2 linked regions of the Silvibacterium dinghuense genome follow. The protein of the gene in region 1 interacts with the protein of each later gene in a pairwise test. Links are inferred from orthologs where the notes say so. Each region holds a gene or a part of one and is shown on either strand. Other genes may lie near its edges. The genes, in order: ESZ00_RS13750 and ESZ00_RS14555.

Region 1 (16,687 bases):
AGTTGCTCCGCAATACTGGCAGTCGCCTGCGGCTCTCAACAAGACGTATATTTACACCGGCGAAGGCATGACGCCCATCTCTGCGATGGTGCATGCGAATACGCAAACGACGCCGATATCCGTGGCACATACAGGCGTGTTTCCGTCGGCCACGATCTCCTTCAATCTTGCTCCCGGTATCTCGATGGGGCAGGCAACGGAGGAGGTGACCGCACTGCAGGACAGGCTGGGTATGCCGGCGACGATTCGCGGTTTCTTCTCCGGATCGCTGCAGGCATTTCAGGCGTCCCTGTCGAGTGAGCCGATGCTCATCATCACCGCGATCCTGGCCGTCTACATCGTCCTTGGCATCCTCTATGAGAGCCTCATCCATCCGTTGACGATTCTCTCCACGCTGCCCTCGGCCAGTATCGGCGCGGTGCTCGCGCTGATGCTCTTCGGCTCCGAACTGGATGTGATTTCGATTATCGGTATCATCCTGCTGATCGGTATCGTGAAGAAGAATGCCATCATGATGATCGACTTTGCGTTGCAGGCCGAGCGGGAGCAGGGCATGAAGACCGAAGATGCGATCTTCGAGGCCTGCATGCTGCGCTTCCGGCCGATTCTGATGACCACGATGGCCGCGCTCTTCGGCGCGCTTCCGCTGGCATTTGGAACCGGTACTGGTTCGGAGCTGCGCCGTCCTCTTGGCATTACGATTGTCGGCGGTCTGATCATGAGCCAGCTGCTGACGCTCTACACCACTCCGGTGGTCTACCTGTTCCTCGACCGTGCCCGGCTTCGCGTGCTCGGAAAGAGCCATGACACCTTCAATCCCGAGGGAGAAGTCGCCTTATGACATCGCCCCGCAAAATGAGACCCAGCATGAATCGCAATGATGCCGCCGGCTCCCTGTTGGCGGGCCTAGCCCGGGTTTGTCGCCCGGCTGCCCGAACGACAGCGGCTGTTGCCGCCACACTTTCGCTCCTGCTCTCCGGTTGTATGCCCGGTCCGAAGTACCAGCGTCCCACCGCGCCTGCCGCTACCGCGCCGGCCTACAAGGAGTCGTCGGCAAACTTCCAGGATGCGGACGGCTGGAAGGTGGCTCGCCCGGAAGACGCCATGCTGAAGGGCAAATGGTGGGAGATCTATCAGCAGCCCGAGTTAAATGCGCTCGAAGAGCAGCTGAATATCAATAATCAGACGATCAAAGAGTATTTTGAGAACCTGATGGCAGCGCGGGCGCTGATCCGCGAGACCAAGGCTCAATACTGGCCGACTGTCACTGTTGGCCCTTCGTGGAGCCGTGCCAAGAGCTCAGGAAACCTCGGCAAGTCGTCCACTGCGAATGCGGGCAGCACCTCTTCTACCTGGGCCATGCCGCTCGATGTCTCCTGGACCCCCGACTTCTTTGGCAAGATTCGCAGCCAGGTACGCGAGGAGCAATATGCCGCGCAGGTTTCGGCGGCCGATCTCGAAAATGAAAAGCTCGTCGAAGAGGCCAGCCTCGCTGAGTACTACTTCGAGCTGCGCGGACAGGATGCGCTGCAGAAGGTGCTGGATGATACCGTCGTCGCGGATCAGAAGGCGCTCGATCTGACCCGCCATCTCTACGAGACTGGGATCGACGATTATTCGACTGTGGTCACCGCCGAGGCTACGCTCAAGGCAGCGCAGTCTTCCCAGTTGAACCTCGGTGTGGCGCGCGCGCAGTACGAGCACGCGATCGCGATGCTCATCGGCAAACCGGCTACGGACTTTGCCATGCCGGTAAAGGGGCTGCTGGCTGCGCCTCCGCCGATTCCGATCGGTCTGCCCTCGCAGCTCCTTCAGCGGCGTCCTGACATCGCTGCTGCGGAGCGCACGCTGGCCGAAGCGAATGCCACAATCGGCATTGGCTACGGGGCATTTTTCCCGGATGTGACACTCTCGGCGGAAGGCGGTTTCGAAGCCTCGCAGTTCCAGCACTGGTTCGATTGGCCGAGCCGCTTCTGGTCGATTGGGCCGTCGCTCTCCGAGACTCTGTTCAACGGCGGAGAGTATCGCGCCGCGCTCCAGCAATATACCGCGATCTATAACGGTGACGTCGCCACCTATCGGCAGACGGTGCTTACCGCCTTCCAGCAGGTGGAGGATTATCTCGCCGCGACCCGTATTCTGTCGCAGCAGGTTATTCGTCAGCAAGAAGCCGTCGATGCCGAGCAGAAGTATCTCGATCTCGAACTGAGCCGTTACCAGAACGGCCTTGATCCCTATATCGACGTGACCACAGCCCAGACCACGCTGCTCTCCGATCAGCAGACACTGGCAACGCTCCAGGTCGATGAATCGGTCGCTTCGATCGAGCTGATTCAGGCTCTCGGCGGTGGTTGGGATGTATCGCAGCTTCCCACGCCGAACCAGCTCAGTGCGAAGCCTGCCAAGACCGATTACGTACGCGAAAAGTAGCCGCAGCAGCAATAAAAGCACGAAGGGCGCCGCAAATCTGCGGCGCCCTTCGTGCTTTTATGAAAATAAGAAATCGTGGCGGTTACGAAATCAGCGTCTTGAGTGTCGCTACTACATCGGCGACAGCCACTTCCTCGCTGGTAGCCTTTGCGCGCGTCACCAGTTCCACCGTGCCCTCGGCAATCTTCTTGCCAACAGTCACGCGATAGGGGATACCGACCAGGTCAGCGTCCTTGAATTTCACGCCAGCGCGTTCATCGCGATCGTCGAGCAGCACGTCGAAGCCCGCGGCCTCAAGCTCCGCAGCGATCTTGGTGCCGGCATCCATCACCGCTTCGTCCTTGATGTTGGTCACCGTCACCACCACCTCGAACGGGGCGATGGACGGCGGCAGCCAGAAGCCGTTCTCATCGTTGTTCTGTTCAATCGACGAGGTGAGGATGCGCTCGATGCCGATGCCGTAGCTGCCCATGATCGGCGTGACTTCCTTGCCGTTCGGGTCGAGCACGCGCGCGCCCATGCTCTCGGAGTACTTGTAGCCGAGCTTGAAGATGTGTCCGATCTCGACCGCCTTCGCGACCTTGAGCGGCGTGCCGCATTGCGGGCAGCCTTCGCCCTCGGCCACGTTGCGAATGTCGGCAAGCACGGTCCATGTGAAGTCGCGCCCCGGCGTGATATTGCGGAAGTGATAGTCGAGCTTGTTCGCGCCACCGACCAGGTTCTTGCGGTTCTCGAGGCCGAGATCGACGATCACGTTCACGCCGCCATCATGCAGGGTCTTCGCGACCTTCAGCCCAATCGGTCCAAGATAACCCGCGGGCCCGGAGAAGTATGTCTCCAGTTCCTCGGCGTTCATGGTACGCAGCTCGCTGGCCCCGGCGACGCCGGTTAGCTTGGTTTCGTTGACGAAGTGATCGCCGCGCAGGAAGGCCACGAGCGGTACCCACTTTGTCTCCTTGCCCTCGCGAATCTCGGCCATGTAGGCGACTGTCTTGATGTCCGAGGCTGGATCGATCTGGAAGAACTCGGCAACGTCAGCAATAGCAGCCTTGCCCGGCGTGTGCACCAGCTCAGGCGTGCCGTCCCCGGTCGGCTCCATCTCGGTCACAGCGCCCAGTTTCGAGGTTGCCTTCTCCATGTTGGCCGCGTAGTGGCAGTTCGGGCAGCTGGCGATCAGGTCCTCACCGGCATCGGTGTAGACCATGAACTCCTGCGACTGCGAGCCGCCCATTGCGCCCGAGTCCGCCTCGACCGCGACGAAAGACAGTCCACAGCGCGAGAAGATCTTGCGATACACCGCATCATGCAAATCGAAGCTCTTGTCGAGCCCGGCTGCGTCGATGTCGAAGGAGTAGCTGTCCTTCATAATGAACTGGCGCACGCGCAAAAGGCCTGACTTTGGCCTGGGCTCGTCACGGAACTTGGTCTGAATCTGGTACCAGATCTGGGGCAGCTGCTTGTAGCTGCGCAGCTCTTTGCGGGCGATGTCCGTCATCACCTCTTCATGCGTCATGCCCAGGCAGAGCCATGCACCCTTGCGGTCCTGCAGGCGAAACATATTCTGCCCCATCGTTGTCCAGCGCCCGCTCTGCTCCCACACGTCCGAGGGCATGATGCCGGGGAGCAGGAACTCCTGCCCGATGGCGTTCATCTCCTCCCGCACGATCCCGATGATCTTCTGGATCGACCGGTTCCCGAAGAACAGGTAGGAGTAGATGCCCGCGCCCAGCTGCCGCACATAGCCGGCACGCAGCAGAAACTTATGGCTGGCGACTTCGGCGTCCGCCGGAGCCTCACGAAGAGTCGGTACAAAAAGCTTGGACCAGCGATGCATGAACGAACAGCTATCTTTCCCGCCGCTGCGAGGAAAATCCTCTCGCAGCAAAACGAATCGTAGAGTCTGGTTGGAGCCTTTATTGTAGCTGCCCGGCTGGATCGCGGGCAGTGCGGAGCCCTTACGAAGCTCTGACCGCCTCGGCAATCATGGGCTCAGGCTTGGCGAGCGTCTCCCGCTCGACCGGGGAGAAGGGAATCCAGATATTGAAGACTGTTCCATGCAGGTGAGACTCTCCCGCGGTGCGCGAGCGGACCAGGATGCATCCCCCATGCCGCTCGACCATCGAGCGAACCAGCCATAATCCCACTCCCGTACCTTCCGGGCCCTTTGTTGTGAAAAACAGCGTGAAGAGCCGTGAACGGTGAGACGGAGCAATGCCGGGACCGGTGTCGGCGATGGTAATCGAATATCCAGCCATACTGCGGCTGCTTCCGGTGCGTGTGCTCCTGGACGTATCTCCCGACATATGAAGATGGCGTGGCTGCGTCCGCACGTATACGGTCCCACCATGACCGAGAGCTGCGGCTGCATTTTGCACCAGATTGATCAGGATTTGGCGTATATCGGCTGCATAGCCTTGGATCGGCATGCCGCGGCGTAGCCGCGTATGCAACTGAATCCCTCGCATCGCCAGATCGGTTCGCTGTAGCTCCAATACGGTGCTGGCCAGTTCTTCGAGGTAAACATCGCTGGGGTTGGGAGAGGGGTCGGGACGAAAGAGCGACAGCATGTTTCCGGCAATGCCATTTGCCCGTTCCAGTTCTGCGCGCGCTGTCTGCAATATCGCCGCCAAATCGGCCGGCAAACGCGGGTCGGTTGCCGCCAGGTAGTTGAGGTTGGCCGCTGTCTCTAGCGGGTTACGGATCTCATGGCTGATTGCGGCGGTCAGGCGTCCGGCCACGGCAAGTTTTTCTGAAGCCACCAGGGTGGTCAGAGCCTGTTCCCGCTCTCGTTGTGTCGTCAGGAGTACTTTCAGGAATTGGCGAATACTCTCTGCGAGCCGTGGAGCCGTGATCGTAAAGAGAATCGCTGTGGGCACCGAAGCCACCGCACAGATGACTTTTACCGTGGCGGAGAGCGGATATACCGGCACCCAGACGGTCACGATCTCCATGATGTGGGTCGCTCCGCAGGCGACGATGAAAGTGCCGAAGGAGAAGAAGATCCAGAGGTAGCTACGGATGGCCGTAACCTGCCTGAGCCGAAAGGCGACCCAGAACAGTCCAGCAAAAATAATGGCGTATGAGGCGCCGATAAGGCCGTCGCTTATCGTATTGGTCCATACCAGGCCGGGGCTGGCCAGGTAGCAGAACCGGTGTGGAACATAGCGTGCAGAAAAGAGCGCGGGAACCGCTCCGGAGCGGATGACGATCGCGGCTGCACAAAGACCGGCCAAGACAGCGGCAAGAAATTTCTTCAATATGTTCACCAGGCCCGGGGCTATCTCTGATAAGGACGTGGGATCGAAGCTTCCGAGCGCTGCCTGCGAGAACAGAGTACACCAGAGTGCCCGATCTTTTATCCGCCCTTCTATCCTCAGATACATTCCGCAGATATATCCCATAATGGGATGAACTTACAGGCAGATGTAACATCCCCGGAGTACTTCGAGAGGAGCAGAGATTTTCGCTAGTGAGCGCTTGCTTTAGCGCTCCACGGGCGAGTTTTCTCGTGCGCATCGTTGCCTGCATGGCTGCTGGAGTCTTCGTAATCTTTCACGGTGCCCGAAGGGTAAAACCCAACCGCTGCCGTTGCAGAAGTGAGCACACCCTTGCGCGAACCTTTTGCTGAGCGCGCACGTATCCTCTCTTTTTTGCATCCGAACCGTCAGAGATTCCAGGTGCAGGCATGGAAATCTCGGCCCAAAGCGGTCCGAATCCGGGTACATTTCCCCTTCTGTCCACGAAGCCGGTGGGAATCGATAGAATGCAGAGAGAGAACATCGCTTGGCAGTAAAAATCAAATTCGCTGCGCCTGGGGCGCAATCCGGAATAGGGAAGTCCTGGTTGACGCGCAGAATTCTTCTTGTTGTGGGAGCAGTCGCCGCCATTTGTATCGTCTTCTTCGGCGTCGTCTTTGCTTTTTACTACCATAAATATCAGCACATTGTGGATGACCGGCTGGCTAAGCCGCTCTTTGCCAACACGGCGAAGATCTATGCTGCGCCCACCGAACTGCGTCCGGGCCAGAAGTACACCGTGCAGTACATCGAGCAGCAGCTGCGCAGCGCCGGCTATTCGATAGACGGCGAAGGCTCGGCCTCGCCGATGGGCACCTTCACCGCCGGTGCGGAAAGCATCACCATCCACCCGGGTCCGCAGTCGTTTCATGCGCCGGACTCGGCCACGGTCACCTTTGACAGCGGAGCGATCAGCCAGATCACCGGCAGCAACGGCCAGCAGCTCGCCGCCTATGAGCTCGAGCCGCTGCTCGTAACAGATCTTTCTGACCAGAATCGCGCCAAGCGGCGCCTGGTGACCTACGACGAGCTTCCCCAGACACTGGTGCATGCGGTCACCTCAATCGAGGACCGCCGCTTCTTCGAGCATGGCGGCGTCGATTACTACAGCATCCTCGGATGGACCTGGCACGATCTTCGCGGCGACCGGCGCTATGCCGGCGGCGCCTCCACGCTGACCATGCAGCTGGCGAAGATTATGTTTCTCTCCCCGGAACGCACTTTTTCGCGCAAGTTCCGCCAGGTGCTCATCACCTTCCAGCTGGAGAACCATTACTCAAAGCAGAAGATCTTCGAGATCTACGCCAACCAGGTTCCCCTGGGACAGCGCGGCAGCTTTTCGATCAACGGTTTTGGCGAAGCCGCGCAGGCTTACTTCGGCAAGGATGTCCGCCAGCTGACACTCCCCGAGTGCGCGCTGCTTGCCGGACTCATCCAGAGTCCGAGCCGCCTCAATCCTTACCGCCATGCCGAGCGGGCGATCTCCCGGCGCAATGTGGTTCTCGACGCAATGGTCGAGACCGGCGCGATCACCAAGACGCAGGCCGAAGAGGCCAAAGCCACACCCTTGCACCTTGTTCCTGGTGCCGTGGATGCCGGCGAAGCCCCGTATTTTGTAGATCTTGTCCGCGATCAGCTCTCTCAGCGGCTCAACGATGCGGATTACAACCAGCAGGGATTGCGTATTTACACCTCGCTCGATCCCGATCTCCAGCGTGCGGCCACCGAGGCCGTGAACGAGGAGATGAAGAATGTCGATGAGCAGGTGGAGCGCCTCCATGAGCGCCGCGTCAAGGCGGGGGATGAATCGCCCATCGTTTATCCGCAGGTGGCGTTGATTGCACTCAATCCTCACACCGGCCAGATTTTGGCTCTTGTCGGGGGCCGCAATTACGGCTCCAGCCAGTACAACCATGCCGTGGCTCATCGTCCAACAGGCTCCATCTTCAAGCCGTTTGTCTTTGCCGCGGCCTTCAATACCAGCCTGGCTGGAGCGCAGCTTACGAACTCGGACGGAGTGAGTGCAACCTTCACGCCGGTGACTACGCTCAACGATGAGCAGACCACCTTTACCTTTGCCGGCAACCAGACCTACACGCCCAAGGATTTCGAAGGCAAATACATGGGTGAGGTGACGGCACGCACGGCACTCGAGTTTTCATTGAATAATGCGACCATCTCTCTGGCAGAGATGGTGGGCTACAACAATGTTGCCTCGCTGGCGCGCGATGCCGGCATCAAGTCCGCTCGCGGCACACCAGCCATGGCGATTGGCGCCTATGACGCCACGCCCCTCGAGATGGCCGGTGCCTACACGGTCTTCGCCAACGGCGGCGTCAAGATCGATCCCTGGATGGTCGCTTCAGTGCGGAATCCCAACGGTGATCCGGTCGCCGATTACACGCCGACGACCAAGCCGATCCTCGATCCCCGTTCGGCTTTCCTGACCACCGCCCTGATGGAAGACGTCATCAACCACGGCACTGCGGCGGGTGTCCGCTTACAGGGTTTCCGGGCTCCGGCTGCAGGCAAGACCGGTACCTCGCATGACGCCTGGTTCGCAGGTTTCACCTCGAATCTGCTCACCATTGTTTGGGTTGGGAATGATGATTATTCGGATATCAAGATCGAAGGCGCGCATGCTGCAGCCCCTATCTGGGCTGACTTCATGAAGCGCGCCATCGCTTTGCCCGAATACTCCGATACCAAGGATTTCGTTCCGCCTTCAGGGGTTACGCAGGTTACGCTCGACAAGGCAACCAACCTGATCGCCGATGCGAGCTGCTCGGAAGCGGACTATACGGCGTACTTTCTCGATGGCACCCAGCCGACAGACACCTGCGACCACGCAAACGGCGATCAGCGGAATATCTTCCAGCGCATTTTTGGTCTTGGAGAGAAACCGGCTGCGCCTCCCAGTACGCCCGGGGCACAGCCTGTGGCCTCTCAGCCGGCCACTCCGGTTCCTGCCGGGCAGCCTCAGCCGGCAGCGCAGGCTCCGGTTCCTGCTGTCGATGACAAGCCGAAAAAGAAGCCTGGTTTCTTCCGCCGCCTCTTTGGCGGAGGGAAAAAGGATAATGACGATCAGAGCAACCAGCCGGCCCAGCCATCTACACCTCAGTAATGGCTGCGGTCCGGACTTACTTCTCATGTAAGTCCCTGATTGCGGGTCACCTCCCAGAAAAGTAATACCAATTCAATAAACCTTGATGACTAACTACTCTGTTACGCGCATACCAACGGGGGACGCGTGGGGAAGCGGTTTCAAGTACCGTGAGCGAGGATGTAAATAATTTGTTGTAGCCGACCGCTGTCAAGTTGTGCGGCTGGGCCTTGCGAGGTCTTGAAGTGAAAAGGTTCGTTCTGTTTTCTGTTCTTGGTACGGTACTTACGCTTGTTCCCGCTCTCCGCGCGGAAGAACCCCTTCCCGATTACACCCCCACCTCTCCCATCAAGAATCCACTCTCCAACCATCGTTGGGAGGTGTATGGCGGTATTGCCTATAAGCCTTTTCAGGCGGGCCCGGGAGATGGCCACACGTCAACCATGTGGGGTTTCAACGGCGAGGCGGCGCGCTTCTTTAATGAGCACTGGGCGATTGCAGCGACCGGCCGCGGCGTCTATGGCACGGCTCACCCCGATCCGAACTCTTATGGCTTTACCAAGCCGCCTGTTACGGAATACATGTACATGGGTGGTCCTGAATACCGCTATGCGCGCAACGAGCACCTGAATCTCTCGCTGCATGCCTTTTTCGGCGCGGGCTATAACCAGATCAATGGAAGTCTGAGGCTCAAATCCGGCGAGTACATCGATCCAGAGCTCGTAGGGCTTTACAAGGATGAGCCTGCATTCGTCAGCTCGTTTGGTGGAGCCGCTGACTTTGCCGTGACCAACCACTGGGCGATTCGCCTGGAGCCCGAAGCGGTGCTGGACGATTTCACCCACTCGGACAATACCGGCGGCATGGCTGTGCACTTCGGTGCGTCGGCCGGTGTGGTCTATCGTTTTCATACGATTACCCGGAAGCGGGCCAGCTACTGATTCGCAGCGTAATAGCCCGTACGGTTACGCACGACGTACGGGCTGCTCTGCGCGGGCGGCTTGGTCAGCGTGACATTGATCGCGCGAAACTGCCCGTCGGCAATACGCCGCGTAGGATAGTAGCCCAGCAGATATTGTGTTCTCAGGTCTTCTGAGACCTTCTGGAAGATTGCTTCCAGATCCCCTTCCTGGGCGTAGTAATACTTGCCGCCTGTCTGTTCGGAGAGGGTGATCATGGCGTGCTCACCAGCCGTGTCTCGTCCGGCATCGGCCAGGATCGGCAGATCGATAATGCTGTAGACCATGACCTCGCCGCGCAGCGCCTCTTCCAGCGCCTGTGCATAATCTGTGCCTTTTACCGTGTTGCCGCCGTCGGAGATCAGCACCAGCACCTTCCGTCCGTGGCGGTTCGCCAGGCTTTGTGAGGCAAGATAGACCGCGTTGTAAAGCGCTGTTGCCGGTCCCGTGGACAGGTTATCGAGCCCGTTATCGATGCGGTGCAGGTTATTGGTGAAGGGCACGACTTCGCGCACATCGGAATTGAAATCGATCAGGTCCAGCTGATCGACAGGCCGCAGCAGTGCGCGCACAAAATGGTGAGCAGCGGTCTTTTCTATATCGAGATCCTTGTGCACGCTACCACTGGTATCGATTGCCAGCACGATAGACAGCGGCATCTCTGTATCCCGCTCGAAGTACGCGATTTTCTGCGGATGCCCATCCTCCGTAAGCGCAAAATCTGTTTTTTCGAGGCCCGGTACCGGCGCTCCGTTGGTATCTGTGACGGTGACAAACACATTCACCAGCCGGACATTCACCTGGATAGGAGGCAGAGGGGAACTCTGCGGCGGGGCAGAGACCTCGGGGACAGCCTGGGCCAGCGCATAGACCGTGCCCAGCACGCATGCCAGCACTGCGGCGCAGCTTCGGGTCAAGTGGAGCGCCGGACACCTCATGACTGTCCTGCCGGAGGAGTGGAATGCAGAGCGATACCTTCGGGGAAAGGATCGCCATCCGCCCAGACCGCACCGTCCGTGAAGTACTCCTTCTTCCAGATCGGTACTGTCTTTTTCAAGGTATCGATCAGCCAGCGGCAGGCATCGAAAGCCGCTGCCCGATGGGCAGAAGCCGCTACGATGAGGACGCTGGTTTCCCCAATCGCCAAACGGCCCAGGCGATGCACAAGGGCAACCTGGCGGACGCCAAAGCGTGACCGCGCTTCGGCTGCAAGAGCGCGCATCTGGCTCAGAGCCATCTCTTCGTAGGCTTCGTAATCGAGGTAGAGCGTCTGGCGTCCACGGGTATGGTTGCGCACAATGCCGTCGAAGACGGTAATCGCACCGTCGGCTCCGGACTTCAATCCGGAGATCAAAGACTGGGCATCGATGCGGTCACGGGTCAGCAGAATCACGTCGCCGGGCTCGCTGCCGCCGCTGACCGGAGGCAGCAATGCAACCTCATCGCCATCCTCAAGGATGTGCTCCGCTCCGGTATATTCCTGATTCACCGCGACGGCGAGCGAGGGCAGAATCTGTGCCGATCCGGGGAGCATGCTCCAGCGGGCAAGAAGATCCGCTACCGTGCTGCCCGCTGCAATCTCCAGCTCGCCGCTGCTATGAGGAAAGAGGTCTTTCAGAACACCGAAGAGGAGGAGGCGGACACGCATGCAGGTTTCAGGATACTCATAGATAGACGCGCATTCTCCTCTCTCTGTCCAGGCAGTTGTAACAATCGATCCCTCGACGGGTATTTTGCTGCTCGATCCGGGCTTTTTTAGCGGACAGCGGCAGCAGCGTCACGCAGCCAGTGGGTCATCTGATCAGCGCCGACCAGCCCGGCCTGCTGGTGCACAAGTCGGCCTTCGGCAAAGACCGCGAAATTGGGGATACCGCGGACGTTATAGCGTGCTGCCAGCTGAGGATGCGCTTCGGTATCCACTTTGAGCACTATGGCTTGACCGGCCATCTGCCTGGCTGTTTCCGCCACATGCGGAGCCGCCATGCGGCATGGGCCGCACCATTCTGCCCAGAAATCGACCAGCACCGGGACGCGCGCCTTGTTTACCACTTCATCGAACAGCGTTATGTCGGCGGCAATAGCCTGGCGTGTGGGCGGCAGCGGAGCTTTACAGCTTCCGCAGCGCCCTGTGTCCGCCAGATGCTCAACCGGAATTCTGTTTTTTGCACCACACTGTCCGCACGTTTCGATGATGGGCATACTCTCTCTTTTCTTCCGGCGAATCCGCGGATTCGCCCGTCTTTTGCATCTATTAAGTAAGATGCGGATGGCACCGTGGCGGGTTCAGTGGGGTGTCCGGCTGCCGGGCTTCGTGCCATCCTAGAAGAGAAGATGTCCTCGACTCCAGTCAGCAATTCCATCAATCCTGAGACGCAGACGCATTCTGTCCCTGCTTATATGCAGGATGTCCTGGTATTTGACTGGAAGAAGCAGACCTTCGCTGCCGATCTCATTTTTGTCGTCCCGGTTGCGCTGTGCCTGGTGATCGGCATGCTGGCAGGACATCCGGGCGCGGCTTTGATCGCCGGTGGTGGCGCGGCGACGGTAGGATTTGGCTCCAAGCAGCAGATCGATCAATCACGCCTGCTGCCCATGATCCTTGCCTCATTCGGCATCGCCTTTTCGAGCTTCATCGGCATGATTGCCGGTCACGAGAACAGCATCCTCGTGCCGCTTGCGGCGCTCTGGGGATTCGGTTACGGCATGCTGACCAGCCGCGAAGGCGGCTATGGATGGGTTGGACAGCAGTGTGTCACCACTCTGCTTGTCGGTTCCGCTTTTCCGTTTACCGCGCATGCTGCGTTGATCCGTGCCCTGCTGCTGCTGGCTGGTGGCAGCGTTCAGGTGCTGTGCTCCACCCTTTTGCTCCAGCTATGGAGCCAGCTGCGCCAGGACCTGGTCCGGATGGGGCATTATGTTCGCGCCGAGCGTGAGGCCTTGCGCACCATGGTCGTCGAGCTCTCTGCACACCTCAGAACGGGGCGGATCACCAATTCCGTGGTCCCGTATGCCCTGCGGCTGATGGTTACGCTCGGCGTAAGCACGGAAATCTACCGCCGGCTGCATTTCTCCAGCGGCTACTGGATTCCGATGACCGCCATGCTGGTACTGAAGCCGGGGCTTGCGGATACAGCCAGCCGCGCCATCGCGCGCACCGTCGGCACCATTGCCGGCGCTTACCTGTTGTCTGTCGCTATTGGCTGGTGGCAGCCATCCCTGACATGGATCGTGGTCTGCTGCATCCTGTTTGCGTGGCTTGCTTACGCAACCATGAACATCAACTATGCACTTTTCACCGTCTGTATCACCGGATACATCGTCTTCCTGCTCTCGCTGGCCTCTACGCCGAGTGACGTGATCGCGCATCGCCGGGCTCTTTGTACCGCGATCGGCGGAGCGCTCGCACTTTCCGTCCGGCTGATCGTGCTCTATCGCCGGAAGCGGTTTTTCTCGCTCCATGTCAGCCAGGAGCCTGCGAATACTCAGGCCTGAGCCGGGTAGCAGGCTCGGAGCCGAAGCTTACTGGCCGTCACGCATCTTCTCCTTGACCGCTTTGGCCAGTTTTTCGATCTCTTCCGCCTTTTTCACCACATCGATCGAGAGCTGGTCCTTGTTGCTCTTGTCGACCTCTGCTTTGAGCTCCTGGGCAAGAGCCAGCAGCTGTGTCGTGTCATCTACAATGCGCTGCTGGCGTTCGGAATTCCGCCGTTTCGCCAGCTTTTCTGCCATCTCCTGCTCGATCATGCTGCTGTCGGTATTCGAGCTGCTCCCCATGTGCACGGTCGAAGTGGAGGAGATAGGCGGTGTGGTCTGATCCTGTTGCTGCCCGCCGGCCGTTCCCGCTGCCACAAGGAAGACGACTGCCCAGCATCCTATTGCATCGAACAGTTTGGCTCGCATCCCCGCCTCCAGACTGATGGTGATTTGTGTCGTGGCGATTCGAAGTTGCGTTCATTATAGGAATAGGAATTTGTAATGCATCCCTTTACTCAACCACTTTCCGCACTTGCGTCCTCTCCGCGCGGATTCTTTGATTCGCTGAACACGGAGTGGCTTGGCGACCTGCAGGAGTTCCTGCACAGCGTGTTGCCGAAGGTTCTGGTGACCGCCCTCGGGGCCTGGATTCTTACCAGGGTGCTCCGGACCGTCACCAACCGCGTGGCAAAGCTGGCTGAATTGCATGCAGCGCAAGGCACAGGCAATGTGGCCCAGGTCAAAACACTCACCTCGGTCATCCGTGCTACCGGTGTCGGTATTATCACCTTCATCGCCGCGCTCGAAATTCTGCCTCTGCTCGGCTTCAATCTGCAGCCAATCCTTGCCTCGGCCGGTGTCGCCGGCGTCGCCATCGGTCTGGCGGCACAGACGATCGTCAAGGACGGTCTGAACGGTATCCTCATTCTTCTTGAAAATCAGTATGGTATCGGGGATATCGTTCGCATCGCTGGGGTCTCCGGGACGGTGGAGGCCATGTCTCTGCGTAAAACCATGCTCCGCGATAGCGACGGCACGCTCTATGTCGTACCGAACTCGCAGATCACCATCGTGGCCAACCAGACCCGCGACTTCTCTGTGGCGACTATCAATGTTTCGGTCGATTACTCCGCCAATCCTGACGATGTGATGAAGCTGCTCAAGGAGGTAGCCATGGGCGTGCGCAACGATCCTGCGTATAAAGATGTTTATCTGGCCGATCCTACTCTCCTCGGCGTCGACGCCATCAAGGGGTCGCAGGTGATCTATCCCGTCCAGTTGCGTACCAAAGCCAACCAGCAGTGGGTCCCGATGCGCGAAACCCAGCGCCGCATCCGTATCGCCTTGGCCGAGCACGGTATGCTTCCTGGTGATCCGCTTCGCGTCTTCTCCGCCAATCCAGGCGATATCCCGGTTGGAGCCGCTGCCGGCCACGCGTTAGCGCCTCCAGCCAAGAAAATCGATCCCACATCTGCCAAGCCGAACGAGATCAACCCCTTTACCGGCGAAGGGCTATAAGCCGGAACGCGCAGGCCTGCCCTGCGCGTTCCCGATAAAATCAAAGCAGTGCTCGTTACCGATTTCGACTACGAACTCCCTGAAGAGCTCATCGCCCAGCAGCCGCCCTCCGAGCGCTCAGGCGCCCGTATGCTGCTCGTTGATCGCAACACCGGGCACTGGCAGGACAGCGCCTTCCAGCATCTTCCCGAGCAGCTGCGCGAAGGTGATCTGCTCGTTCTCAACAACAGCCGCGTCATCCCCGCGCGCCTCTATGGCCGTCGGGTCGATACTGCTTCCGGCATCGAGCACACCGGCCGCATCGAAGTTTTTCTCACGACCCAGCGCAGTGAATGGGAGTGGGAAGTGCTCGTCAAGCCTGGCCGCAAGGTGCAGCCCGGCACGCAGCTTGTGTTCGGCGCTGGAGACCTCCACGCCGAAGTGTTGGACCGCGGTGAATTCGGCGAGCGTACATTGCGCTTCCAACCGGTTCCCGATTTTTTCGCGGCGCTTGAGGCCCTGGGCCGCATCCCGTTGCCGCCCTACATCCATCGCGGCGAAAAAGACGCAGACTCCGATCGCGAGCGCTATCAGACTGTTTTTGCCGAGGACCGCGGTTCCGTTGCCGCGCCCACCGCCGGCCTGCACTTCACCCCGGAGATCCTCGACCGCATTCGTCAGCGTGGCGTCGAGGTTGCTTATGTCACCTTGCATGTCGGCCTCGGGACCTTCCAGCCGGTGCGTGTCGAGCGACTCGAGGATATCCATTTGCACACCGAGCGCTATACGTTGCCGGAGGCTACCGCTACAGCGCTGAATGCCGCGCGCCGCGAAGGCCGCCGCATCGTTGCTGCCGGTACGACCACCGTGCGTACTCTCGAGCACTGCGCGCTACTGGGTGAAGAGTTCACGCCGCATGCCGGGAGTACAAACATCTTCATCTCGCCCGGCTTCCGATTCCGAGCGGTTAACGCGTTGCTCACCAACTTCCACCTCCCACAATCCACCCTCCTCATGCTGGTGAGTGCCTTTGCAGGCCAGGATCACGTGCTCGCCGCCTATCGCCATGCCGTTGCAGAACGCTACCGCTTCTTCTCCTACGGCGACTGCATGTTCCTCTCCTGAGCTGCATACCTCGGGTGGCCCATTCAAGCCCGCAGTCGGCTTGAGTGGGGGAAAGCACGACTCCACGCCCGGGAATTCCTCGCCCTGAAGCGGTAGACTCAACAGGATGTCTAACGTAGCCAGCACTGCCGCGCCCGTCTATCTGCTCGACTCCATGTCTTTCATCTTCCGTGCCTATCACGCGATGCAGAGGCAGCGGCCCATGTCCACGCGCACCGGCGTTCCCACCGCCGCGACGTATGTCTTCGTGAACATGATCAACAAGCTGCGCAAGGATTTCGGCCCGGAGTATTTCGCCGCCGTCTTCGATCTCAGTGGCCCTGTCTTCCGTGATGAGCGCGCGAAGACCATGACCACCGTGCGCAAGTTCAATATCAAGACGCAGCAGTTCGACGAAGTCGAATACGGCGGCTACAAGGCCAATCGTGCCGAGATGCCAGCCGATCTCGCGCAGCAACTCCCTTATATCCGGCGTGCTCTTGAGGCTTTCCATATTCCCATTGTTTCGGCGGAGGGTTTCGAGGCGGATGATGTCATCGGCACACTCTCGCGCAAGGCTGCCGAAGCTGGTCATCCCGTCTACGTTGTCTCGAATGACAAGGATATGCTGCAGCTTGTCACCGACAGCGTAAAGATCCTCAACCCCGCCAAGGACAATCTCGTCCTCGATCGCGACAAGGTTGTAGAAACCCTTGGCGTGCCACCCGAACAGGTCATCGACGTGATGGCGCTGCGCGGCGATTCCATCGATAACATCCCGGGCGCGCCTGGCATCGGCGACAAGGGCTCCATCGAGCTCATTC
Region 2 (11,166 bases), on another replicon or contig:
TTCGACAACAGCCGCATCGTCAAGGCGGCCGATCCGGCACGCGCCAAGGAGATGCGTCTCTTCGCAGTTGTGATGGCGACGCTCTTCGCGCTCATCATGACGTACGGCTGGCAGCACCTCAGCTCCATCGAGTACGGTTATCGCATCGAGAGCGAGAAGCAGCAGCTGCAGCAGCTCGAGGAGCAGAACCTCCAGCTTCGTCTTTCCGAGGCCGATCTTGGCGATCCGGCCCGCATTGACCAGATGGCGCGTCAGCTCGGTCTCACCGCGCCGCAGCCCGGCCAGGTGGTTCGTCCCGATGCGGTTGCCGATCCGAACGCGCCCGCGCTGGCCGAGGCCACGCCGATGCTTCCGGTGATGCGCTAGGACTGGCCGTCCAGGCCTTTCGCCTTCGGCTGCTTCGTGCAGGGCGGATCGCCTGCGGCCTCCGCTCCCTTGGGTCGCGAGCTGGGATGCTGCGAATGGGCATCTTGACCGGTCGAGATTTAGGGCACCCAGGAATGGGATTGAGATAATGATGCTTCACCTGTTCCTGCCATGAACCGTCCGTCTTTTACGCCAGTACAGCCCGTATCGAAGGCCGGTGTCGTCACGCCGATGCGGCGCATGCGGGTGCTCAATGTGCTGGTGTTTCTCAGCTTCTGGTGCCTGATCATCTGCTTTCGCCTGGTGTGGCTGCAGGTTTTTCAGCATCACGAATGGGTAGAGCGGGCTGCACGGCAGCAGCAGCGTACCTTCGAGGTGGCGCCGCGCCGCGGCATTCTTTACGATCGCAATCTGCATGAGCTGGCCATGACGGTGCTGGCCGATTCGATTTTCGCCGTGCCGACGGAAGTGGGCAACGACAAGGCCGCCGAGGCCACGGCGCTGGCTGCGGTGGTGCACACCGATCCTACCGATACCTTCACTTCCGGCGCGCAGATACTTGCCCGGCTGAATGCCTCGCGGAACTTCGCGTGGATTGCGCGCAAGCAGGACCCGGCGGTGATTGCGAAGGTGAAGGCGCTGGATCTCAAGGGCGTCTACACGGTCAAGGAGTTCAAGCGTTTTTACCCCAACAACGATATCGCCGCGCAGGTGCTTGGGTATGTCGGTATCGATGACAACGGGCTTGGAGGTCTCGAGGAGAATTTCGACGAGGATCTCCACGGCACGCCGGGCCGCATGTACACGAATGTCGATGCGCGGCGCCATCGCCTGGGCAGTGAAGAGCGCGAGCCGCTTCCGGGTGAGAACCTGGTTCTGACTATCGACGAAAACATTCAGTACATGGCCGAGCGTGCGCTCGAGCACAATATGGAACGCACTCACGCGAAGGTCGGTACGGTGGTCGTGCAGGACCCGCATACCGGGCAGATTCTTGCGCTGGCGGTGCGGCCGACGTTCGATCCGAACGATTTTCGCCATGCCACGACCGACCTGCTGCGCGATCACGCGGTGAGCGATGTGTATGAGCCGGGTTCGACGTTCAAGCTGGTTACCTATTCGGCCGCGCTCGAAGAGCACGTGGCTACGCCGGATGGGATGGTGGACTGCGGCGGTGGACAGATCAATGTTGCGGGACGCATCGTGCACGATGCTCCCGGCGAGCATTTCGGGAACATTACCGTGGCCAAGGCCCTGGCCGAGTCGAGCGACGTGGCGGCCATCCGCCTGGCGCAGCGCATGGGCGCCGAGCGGTTCTACCAGTACATCAAGGCATTCGGTTTCGGCGACAGGACCGGCATCGAGCTTCCGGATGAGACGCGCGGCCTGTTGAAGCCGGTGCGCAAGTGGAATCCGACGACCATCGGTTCTATCCCCATGGGACAGGAAGTGGCGGTGACGCCGATTCAGCTCATCACCATGGCTTCGACGATTGCCAATGGGGGCGTCTATTTGCCGCCGCATATCCTGATGCAGAGCACCAACGATGTGAAGGGCGATGGCAAGCTGCAGCCTGCGACCTTCCATCCTGAAACGGAGCTGCCGAATCCGCTGCCGGATGGCTCACACCGCGTGATTTCGACGCTGACGGCGGCGCAGATGCGCAAGATGATGGAAGGCGTGGTGGAGTTCGGCACCGGACACCTCACGACCCAGCTCAATGGCTATAGCGCAGCGGGCAAGACCGGCACCGCGCAGAAGATCGATCCGCGCACGCACACTTATTCGAAGACGAACTTTGTCGCATCGTTTGTGGGCTTTGCGCCGGTGAACAATCCGGCGGTGACGATTGCGGTCATCACCGATTCTCCGGACCACAGCATGCACTTCGGCGCCGAGGCCAGCGGTCCTGTTTTTCAGGAGCTGGCGCAGGAGATTCTCGAATACCTTGGCGTTCCGCACGATCAGCCGCTGAGGACGCCGGTGCAGATCGCCAAGGCGGATAGCGCCGCGAAGGCCGTGGACGATGCGCCGCAGGATAACGCCGACGATCTGGATTCGTTGTTTGCCGAGGTCAACAATCTTCCGGCGAATGATCCGCTGCGCTCTTCGCCGGCCGACGGCACGCGTGCTCCTGTTTCGAAGCACGACCTCGATCAGCAGGCTGCCGGCTTGACTCCGCCTGCGCCGGTTGTGCCCGGTCAGCCTGCTGCGCCTCTTATCGATCCGAAGATTCTTGAGGCCAAGCGCGAGCAGGACAAGGAAGAGTCTGCCAAAGAGGTTGCGGATAGCAGGGCGAGTCAGCAGCCGCTCCAGGCGCCATCGTCCACCAGCTCTACTCCGGGTGGAGGCGTGATGGTGGCCTCCGGCAAGAAGGTTGCCGTGCCCTCGTTTGTCGGTGAGCCGGTGCGCAAGGTGATCGAGCAGGCGGGCAGCATCGGCATCACCGTGAAGGTGCTGGGCAGCGGTATTGCGCGCGAGCAGGCTCCCGCGCCCGGAACCATGGTCCCGGAAGGTACCTCCGTGGTGGTGCGCTTCGGGCGCTGATGCGCCTGTGCAGCACGCAGCCGCGCGGATCGCTACAATCATCTCCAGTATGACCTTCGACGACGTCCTCGCCGGCATTCCACTTCTCGATCGTGGCGGTCAGAACCCGCTTCTCCGCGGCATGGAGTACGATTCGCGCCGCATTCCGCCCGGTGGCCTCTTCGTCGCCATGCAGGGCGAAACGACGGACGGCAATCGCTATATTCCGAAAGCGCTTGAGCTGGGCGCCGCGGCTATCCTTACGGATTCTGCCGAAGCCTTTGCCGGGCTGCGCCGCGATCATCCCGAGACTGCGGCAGCCCTCATCGCGCATGGGCGCAATGCGCTCGCTCTGGCCTCGGCGAATTTTTATGCCCATCCGGAGCGTGCGCTGAAGCTCAGCGGTGTGACCGGAACCAATGGCAAGACGACGACTGCCTTTCTGCTCGACGCGATTCTGAATCATGCCGGGCGTAAGACGGTGCTGGTGGGCACGATCGAATATCACGTTGCGGGGAGCGTTCGTCCTTCGCCGCACACCACGCCCGAGTCGCGCGATCTCTACGAGCTGTTGCGTGAAGGTGTGGATGCAGGAGCGAGCGAAACGGTGATGGAGGTTTCCTCACATGCGCTCGAGCAGGGCCGTGTTTTTGCCGTGCCGTACGATGTTGCGATTTTCACGAACCTCACCCGCGACCATCTCGACTTTCATGGCACGATGGAGAACTACTTCGCGGCGAAACGCCGTCTTTTCGATGGCTCTCTGACGGAGGCTCCACGCGTGGCTGTCGTCAATATCGACGATCCGTATGGGGTTCGGCTCGGAGCTGCCGCGCGTGAGGCCGGCGCGCAGACTTACTCGTATGGACTTGCGTCCGGAGATTTTCACGCCTCGGATGTGGAGATGAAACCCTCCGGCATGCGCTTCACGCTGCACTCTCCTGCCGGGAGCATCGCTATCGCAACGCGGCTTACGGGCCAGGTGAATGTCTACAACCTGCTCGCTGCCTGCGCGGCTGCATTTGCGCGCGATCTTTCTCTGCAGCAGATTCAGGCTGGAATCGCTTCGCTCGAGTGCGTGCCAGGCCGCTTCCAGACTGTGGATCGCGGACAACCCTTCACCGTGGTTGTCGACTACGCTCACACCGACGATGCGCTGCGCAACCTCACTGCCCTGGCGCGCGCATTTGTGACATCGAGCGGAGGCCGCGTGCTCACGCTCTTCGGCTGCGGTGGCGATCGCGACTGCGCCAAGCGTCCGCTGATGGGACGGGCTGCCGGCGAAGGCAGCGATTTTGTCATTCTTACTTCGGACAATCCCCGCAGCGAAGAGCCATCGGCCATCATCGCGGACGCGCTCCCCGGTCTTGAGGCGACGGGGACGACATTTGCCGTTGAACCTGATCGCGCTGCTGCGATTTCGCTTGCGCTGCGCGAAGCGCGTGCCGGCGATATTGTTCTGCTTGCCGGCAAAGGGCACGAGAAGACACAGACCATAGGAGCTCACGTGATTCCGTTCGATGATGCCGCTGTCGCAGCAGCCGCTCTTGAAACCCTGCAGGAAGAGGTGCGCGCATGAACCTGGAACTTCACCAGGCCGCACAGTGGTGCAGCGCGGAATTGCATGGGCATACGCCGCACGCCAGCGTGATCACCGGCTACTCCATCGACTCGCGCACCATCCAGCCGGGCGATCTCTTTTTTGCCGTGAAGGGCGACCGTTTTGATGGGCACGCATTTGTGGCCGCGGCTTTCGCTGCTGGCGCTATCGGGGCAGTGGTCGCCTCGAAGCAGCTTGGCCACCTGGGCAGCGTGTCCGGTCCGCTGCTCGCGGTAGAAGATCCTCTTGTTGCCCTGCAGCAGTTGGCTGCGGCGGTGCGGCGCCATTGGGGCAAGCGCGTCGTCGGCGTTACCGGGTCGGCCGGAAAAACTACGACGAAAGAGGCGATTGCCGCGGTGTTGGGTGCGCGTTTCGCTGTCCTCAAATCGCAGGGCAATCTCAATAACGGTTTCGGCCTGCCTCTGCAGCTTTTGAAGCTCCAGCCGGAGCACGAGGTCGCGGTTATTGAGATGGGCATGTCCGCTGCCGGTGAGATTGCCGCGCTGGCGCGCATCGCCGCGCCCGAGTGGGGTGTGGTCACGAATGTGGGCAATGCGCACGCGGAGTTTTTTCCGGACGGCATTGCCGGTGTGGCTCGCGCCAAGTATGAGCTGATCCAGTCGCTGCCGCACCAGGGCATCGCATTTTTGAACTGCGACGATCACTATGTTTCGCAATTCGGACGCGACTTCAAGGGCGCCGTGGTCTACTTCGGGTACGGTCCCTGCGCCGATCCGCGCGCTACCGCTGTCGAGCCGCTCGGCATCGATGGTCTTCGTGTCTCGGTGCTCGCGGGGCAGGAGACGGCGTCGCTGCATCTGCATCTGCCGGGTGAGCACAATGTTTCGAATGCGCTTGCGGCCATCGCCGTGGGGATTGCAGCGGGCATCCCTCTCGAAGCCTGCTGCCGGGCTCTTGAGGCGTTGCTGCCGGATGAGAAGCGCGGGCGCGCTGTTTCTGTGCGCGGCGCGACCATTATCAACGACAGTTACAATTCGAACCCTGAAGCTCTGAAGGCCATGATTGCGACCCTGGCTACGGTCCCGGTGGGGGAGGGGGGACGCCGCATTCTGGTTGCAGGCGAAATGCTCGAACTGGGTGCGCAGGCAGCGGCGCTCCACACGGCCTGCGGCGCGCGTGCCGTTCAAGAGAAGATCGATATTGTGCTCGGCGTGCGGGGAGCGGCTGCTCATATCGTCGAAGAAGTCGCAAAGCGTGGCCGGGAGGCCCATTTCTTTGCAACTCCCGAAGAGGCCGGTGCGTGGCTCCACGAGCATCTCCAGCCTGGGGATGTAGTTCTGTTGAAGGCTTCGCGCGGAGTACGCCTCGAGCGTCTCCTCGATGTTTTGTAGCTGTCGCAGTTACGATTACGGCGCGGCAGGGTAGACGAGCGGCGGCGGCCGGTATCCAAAGGCCCGATCGACGCACCCTGCTACGGTGAGGACAAGCTCGTCTTCAAACGGACGGCCCGCAATCTGCACTCCGATCGGCAGTCCATTGCGGGACTGGCTGACCGGCACGACCGCGGCGGGCGCGGCCAGCAGGTTGAACCACTGGGTGTAACGCATCGCGTCGAGATACTGCACCGGCTGGCCATCGATCTTCCACTCGCGCTCTCCATGCCGGAATGCGGGCACTGAACACGCCGGCAGCAGCAGGATGGGGTATTCGCGCATTTCTGCCAGCAGCTTTCCGCGCACCTCATCGCATTGCGCCCAGGCATCCAGCAGTTGTGTCGCCGTGAGCGGCGGCGCCTCGCCGGAAAGGTGCAAAAACTCGCGAAAGATGGGGCTGAGCTCTGCCTGGCGGCCTGCGATGGCCGGCGCATAGAACATGGCGCCGCATTGCATGAAGAATTTCCACCACAGTTGCCGCGCCTCTTCGAGAGCGGCCGGGCGAAAGGGCTCCACATGAAAGCCTTGCGCTTCGAGGGACTGCACGGCGGCTCGCACAGCCTCGCGCGTCTCTTCCGTCACGGGAGTCAGGCCATCCTCTTCCAGCCAGCCGATCCGTACCTGCTTTGCGGATTCGATCGACATCTCACGCAACGATAGCGGCGGGCTCGCCGGATCGAGGCGATCCTGTTCGGCGAGTGCTTCGAAGAGCAAGGCGACGTCGCCGATGGTGCGCGCCATGGGACCGACTGCGCCGAGGATGGAAAATGGTCCGATACATGGCGGTGTATGTCCGCGCCCGGGGACGCGTCCCGGTGTGGGCTTCAATGCGCTGATGCCGCAGAAGTGCGCGGGCACGCGCACCGAGCCGCCGCTGTCGCTGCCCAGGCCTCCGGCGGACATGCCCGCTGCAATGGCTGCGGCTTCGCCGCCGCTCGAGCCGCCTGCCGAGTGATCGAGGCTCCATGGATTCCGCGTCTTGCCGTAGAGAAGGTTGTCGGTCTCATACGCCATGAGGAATTCGGGGCAGTTTGTTGTGCCGAGAAGCGTCGCGCCGGCGGAGCGCAGACGGGCCACGGCTTCGGCATCCTGCTCTGCGACGTCGCCGCGGAGCAGCGCGCTTCCAATCTCGCAGCGATAGCCGGCGATGGGCACTGTCGCCTTCGAGCTGAGGCAGAGTCCGGCGAGTGGACCGCTCGCGCCTCGTTTCGCCTGCTCGCGCACGCGCCCGGCATCAAATTCGATGAAGGCTCCAAGCGCATTATTCCATTGCCCGATCTGACGGATATGTTCTTCGGCGAGTTCGATGGACGATATTTTACGCGCGCGCAGCATGGCCAGCTGTTCGCGGGCCGAGAGAAATGTCACCGTCATGGTTGCGTATCCGGTTCCGACTTGACCGGCGTGTAATCGAACTGGAAGTGCTGCAGCCGGTCTCCGGACTCGAAGCGATCATCCCAGTTCAGCAGGTAGCGCAGTGTCTCCGGCGTCTCAGGATAATGCTCGGACTTCGGATACGGATAGCTGCTCTCTTCGTGGAAGGGAAGCTGTGCCACGCTGAAGGGCATCGCTTCGTAGAAATCCATGTCCTTCACAAAACCATTCGCATAGAAGAAGTAGTCGCGCTTCCAGTGCGGCGGCAACGGCGGCAGAGATGAGGCTGCAAACTCCGCATCGATCTCTTCGCCGCTGCCGAAGATGACGTACCGGTTATCGGCCGCGGCCAGCAAGGGAGTCACGCTGCCGTAGTGTGTGTATGGGCCGCGCTGCCATTCGAAGGGGCCTGTCTGGCTGATCTTCTCGTAGTTGTAGGTGAGGTCGCCCGGGGTTGCGCCCTCGATCTGCTGCGGGTAGCCGCGGAAGGCGAGGTGCGCCATTCCCAGCGGTAGCTCTGTCTGCCGCATCGGCACACTCTGCGAGGGACCATTGTCTACCAGCGCCTGGTCCCAGTAGATCTGCAGATTCGTGGTGAGGCGGACCTTTGTCGCGCCTGCGGGCAACTTGCCGGTGAGATCGACGACGATGGTGCGTGGCAGACCCGCAGGAAAGCCCATGTCGTCGATGATCCGCTTCCAGCTGCCGTCCGGCATCTGCGCTTCGAGATACGGCGATACCGGCTTGAGGCCGGCCTGCCACGCGGCATACATCGAGCTTGCGCTGAAGTACTCGATATAGCCATGCAGGAAGAGCCGCAGCGGGTTTGCAGGAGACCATGTGCCGAGATCGAGCGTGAGCGTGTGCATGTTGGCGTAGCCTGCGTAGCTCAGGTTGGTGAAGTCGCGCACATACTGATGATCGCGCCTGGCGAGCAGCGGCAGTACGTCGTGCCCATGATCGTCCCAGGCTCCGGCAAGCGGCCGTGTCTGAGCAGAGGCCGCGACAGCCTTGCCCGATGCGAAGGGTGATTCGTCGAGGAAGCGCTCGTCCGGATAGACCTCGGTGCCTTCGGGATGATCGATGGCCACGAGCCGCAGCTGATCGATGTAGTTGATCTCCTCCATCGGCTCGCCGAAGCGCAGGCTCAGGTAGCCGTTGCGGGCTTTGAGCTGCGAGCCCTCCACTTTAATCCATTCATCCGGATCGGCCTGGTTGGTCGCGGTTGGAGAGACCCAGTGTCCGACGACGGCTGCGCCGATCACGTCGGCAACGAACTGGTACTTTGTGCCATCCCATGCGAAAAGCACCGGGCACGAGCTGCCGCGCCGATCCAATTCCTTGAGCTCAAGAGGTTTCGCCGCTGAGATATCGATCTCGTCCTGCGGCACGCCGGTCGGCCACAGGAGGCGCACCACGTCTACCTGCTGGCTCTGTCCGAGCCCGGCCAGAATTTCCGTCGCACCCTGGCTCAGATAGCCTGCTCCGCCGGTGATCTCGAATTTCTGCTTCTGTCCGTTCGAGAAGACCTCAACTTTTGTACCGATGGCTGTCTTGTTGTCCGCGAGCCCGGTCAGTGCAATCCGCAGGGAGTGATTTTTGTTGCCGCCGATATTTTTCAGCGCGATCACGGAGCCATCCGCCTGCGTCACGATCAGGTCTGCGGCCCCGTCTCCGTCGATGTCATCCGCGATCAGTGCGCGCGGATTGTTCAGCTTCAGCTTGCTGGCGCCTACGGCATCGCTGACGTCTTCGAATCCCTGTGGACCGCGATTTCTGAAGACACGCAGCTCTGCGCCAGAGGAGGTTTCGACGATCGCGGCAAGATCCATCCAGCCATCGTTGTCGATGTCGATCGGCGTCAGGCCCCAGGCAGCAGTCGCATCCTTGAGAGGGAGCGGCACCCGTTCGAAGGCGTTGCCTCCGTTATTGCGCCACAGGCTCAGCCCTGGAGAGCCGGCATGCGAAACGGCTACGTCCATCCAGCCGTCTTTGTCGAAATCGAAGACGGCGAGGCCGCGCGATGCGGCGAGCGCGGGCTCGGCATAGAGCGGGAGGGGCAGGAATTTTCCTTCGCGTTGATTCAGGTAGATCGTCGGCGCGGCATCTTCGCCTGCGACCAGCAAATCTACGGCGCGGTCATTGTTGATGTCGGAGAGCGTGGCACCCGCAGTTGTCTTTGTGCCTGCAAGTCCGGTGGGCGCGGTCCATTCTGTAAAGGTCGAGTTGCCGTTGTTGCGCCATAGCACGCTTGGGCCACTGTTCTCTTTGGCTGCGCCGGTCACCAGCAGGTCCACGTCGCCGTCGTGATCGAAGTCGAGGAAGAGCACGCCGGCTGGGCGATTGAGCTGGCGGATGCCTGCTTTTTCCGTCGCGTCCTCAAAGTGTCCGTTCCCGGTGTTGTGATAGAGGACGACCCGATCGGTGAAGGCAATTGCGAGGTCGGGCTGCCCGTCTGCATCGTAGTCGCCGACAGCGCAGGCGACGGCGTCTCCGCTGGCTGTGAGTCCGGTCTGCGCGGCGGGAAGCTCAGTGTAGCCGCTCGCCGAGGGAGTGAAGACACGCAACGCCTGCGAGCCGCTGCCGAGCACCAGAAGATTGGCTCGTCCGCTGTCTTTTGTCGGCAGCAGGCATGCGCCCGCGGCGTGTCCGGCGCCAGGGTTGCTCTGTGGCTGGACAATGGTTTCCGGCTTCAGCGTGACGGGGATCATTGCGCCCGGCGTTACCGGAGGCGCCAGCATGTCTTCGACAGTTGCGTAGTGGCCCTGTTCTCCGTAAGCCGCGCTCAGAGGGCTCGAAATCTTATTCTGCGTGAGCTGCTGAAAGCGCTTCAGGTGCTCGCGGGAACCGGGTGTGTCGCCGAGGCGCTGCAAGGCGCGCGCGAGTCCGAACTGTGCCGAGGCATGGATCGGATTCCGCTCGATCGCAGCTTCATACTCCTGCCTGGCGTGCGCGTAATCACCCAGGCTGAGGTAAAACGAGCCGAGAAAGTAGTGGGCGTCCGCATCCTTCGGATCGAGCGTTACTACATGCTGCATGTCATCGATGGCCTGCCTGGGATTGCCGGCATCGAGGTGCGCCAGCGCCAGCGCGTACCATGCGCGCGGGTTCTTCGCGTCGATTTTTGCCGCCGCTTCGAGAGCGGTTTCGGCCTCCGGCAGTTTTTGCAGGTAAAGCAGCGCTATTCCCTTGTTCAATACTGGAATTGCGGTCTGCGTATCTGCGGTGTGCGCGGCCTCAAATTTTGCGAGAGCCTTCTCGGTGAACTGCTGGTTCATCAGCGCTACGCCCACGTTATTGAGCCGCGAGGCTGCAAGCGATGGAGCGTCCTGGGCGAAGGCCATGGGCGCGCTGCTCGCGCAGAGGAGCAGGCAGAAAGAGGAGGCCAGGCAAAGCGTGGCGCGGCGGATGAGCAATTTGTGCGCGAACATCGTCGGGGCCAATTATAGAAGAGCAAAACGATAGACTGAGAGCGATGCCAGATCCTTGTGACAGCCGCTGGAATGCCCTTTTTCGCTCGATGGAACTCGAGTCCCTGCCGCCCATCGACCGGGCTCTGATCGAGAACAGGCGCGTGCTGGTTACCGGTGCAGGCGGTTCCATCGGCTCCGCGCTTGTCCGCCAGGCAGCCTCGCTCGCGCCCCGGGATCTGGTGCTGCTTGAGGCCTCGGAGCAGGGCCTGTTTCAGCTTACTCAGGATCTCGAGGCGGCATACACGGCGGTGCTAGGCAGTGTGTGCGATGAAAAGCTGCTGCGTGAGCTTTTCGAGTTCCACCGCTTCGATGTGGTGCTGCATGCGGCGGCTTTCAAGCATGTGCCGCTGCTGGAATCGCAGGCTTTCGCTGCCATCGCCAACAACGCTCTCGGCACAAGAGCGCTGGTTCGTGTGGCAGCAGAGGCGGGCAC

What was found.
Region 2: the proteins of ESZ00_RS13750 (region 1) and ESZ00_RS14555 interact in binary tests that used the Escherichia coli proteins (3 or more experiments, as listed by UniProt). The link is inferred for Silvibacterium dinghuense from one-to-one orthologs.

Annotation. Positions count from the first base shown.
Region 1 is NZ_SDMK01000002.1:1,085,611-1,102,297, reverse strand. The notes cover bases 5,931-9,061. They hold ESZ00_RS13750 (PBP1A family penicillin-binding protein), read left to right. Parts: upstream 5,931-6,273; coding sequence 6,274-8,850; downstream 8,851-9,061. In the rest of the region: ESZ00_RS13770 (efflux RND transporter permease subunit), read left to right, coding at 1-841; ESZ00_RS13765 (efflux transporter outer membrane subunit), read left to right, coding at 868-2,430; ESZ00_RS13760 (proline--tRNA ligase), read right to left, coding at 2,513-4,264; ESZ00_RS13755 (sensor histidine kinase), read right to left, coding at 4,386-5,687; ESZ00_RS13745 (outer membrane beta-barrel protein), read left to right, coding at 9,075-9,770; ESZ00_RS13740 (VWA domain-containing protein), read right to left, coding at 9,764-10,705; ESZ00_RS13735 (molybdenum cofactor biosynthesis protein), read right to left, coding at 10,723-11,436; ESZ00_RS13730 (thioredoxin family protein), read right to left, coding at 11,544-11,987; ESZ00_RS13725 (FUSC family protein), read left to right, coding at 12,120-13,280; ESZ00_RS13720 (hypothetical protein), read right to left, coding at 13,308-13,688; ESZ00_RS13715 (mechanosensitive ion channel family protein), read left to right, coding at 13,764-14,780; tRNA preQ1(34) S-adenosylmethionine ribosyltransferase-isomerase QueA, read left to right, coding at 14,829-15,884; polA (DNA polymerase I), read left to right, coding at 15,991-16,687. UniProt on the Escherichia coli protein: Cell wall formation. Synthesis of cross-linked peptidoglycan from the lipid intermediates.
Region 2 is NZ_SDMK01000003.1:125,385-136,550, reverse strand. What follows is about bases 235-3,225. They hold ESZ00_RS14555 (penicillin-binding transpeptidase domain-containing protein), read left to right. Parts: upstream 235-537; coding sequence 538-2,913; downstream 2,914-3,225. Other genes in these bases: ESZ00_RS14550 (UDP-N-acetylmuramoyl-L-alanyl-D-glutamate--2,6-diaminopimelate ligase), read left to right, coding at 2,921-3,225; ESZ00_RS14560 (cell division protein FtsL), read left to right, coding at 235-366. In the rest of the region: more of ESZ00_RS14560, read left to right, coding at 1-234; more of ESZ00_RS14550, read left to right, coding at 3,226-4,471; ESZ00_RS14545 (UDP-N-acetylmuramoyl-tripeptide--D-alanyl-D-alanine ligase), read left to right, coding at 4,468-5,844; ESZ00_RS14540 (amidase), read right to left, coding at 5,860-7,260; ESZ00_RS14535 (CRTAC1 family protein), read right to left, coding at 7,257-10,691; ESZ00_RS14530 (polysaccharide biosynthesis protein), read left to right, coding at 10,736-11,166. UniProt on the Escherichia coli protein: Essential cell division protein that catalyzes cross-linking of the peptidoglycan cell wall at the division septum. Required for localization of FtsN.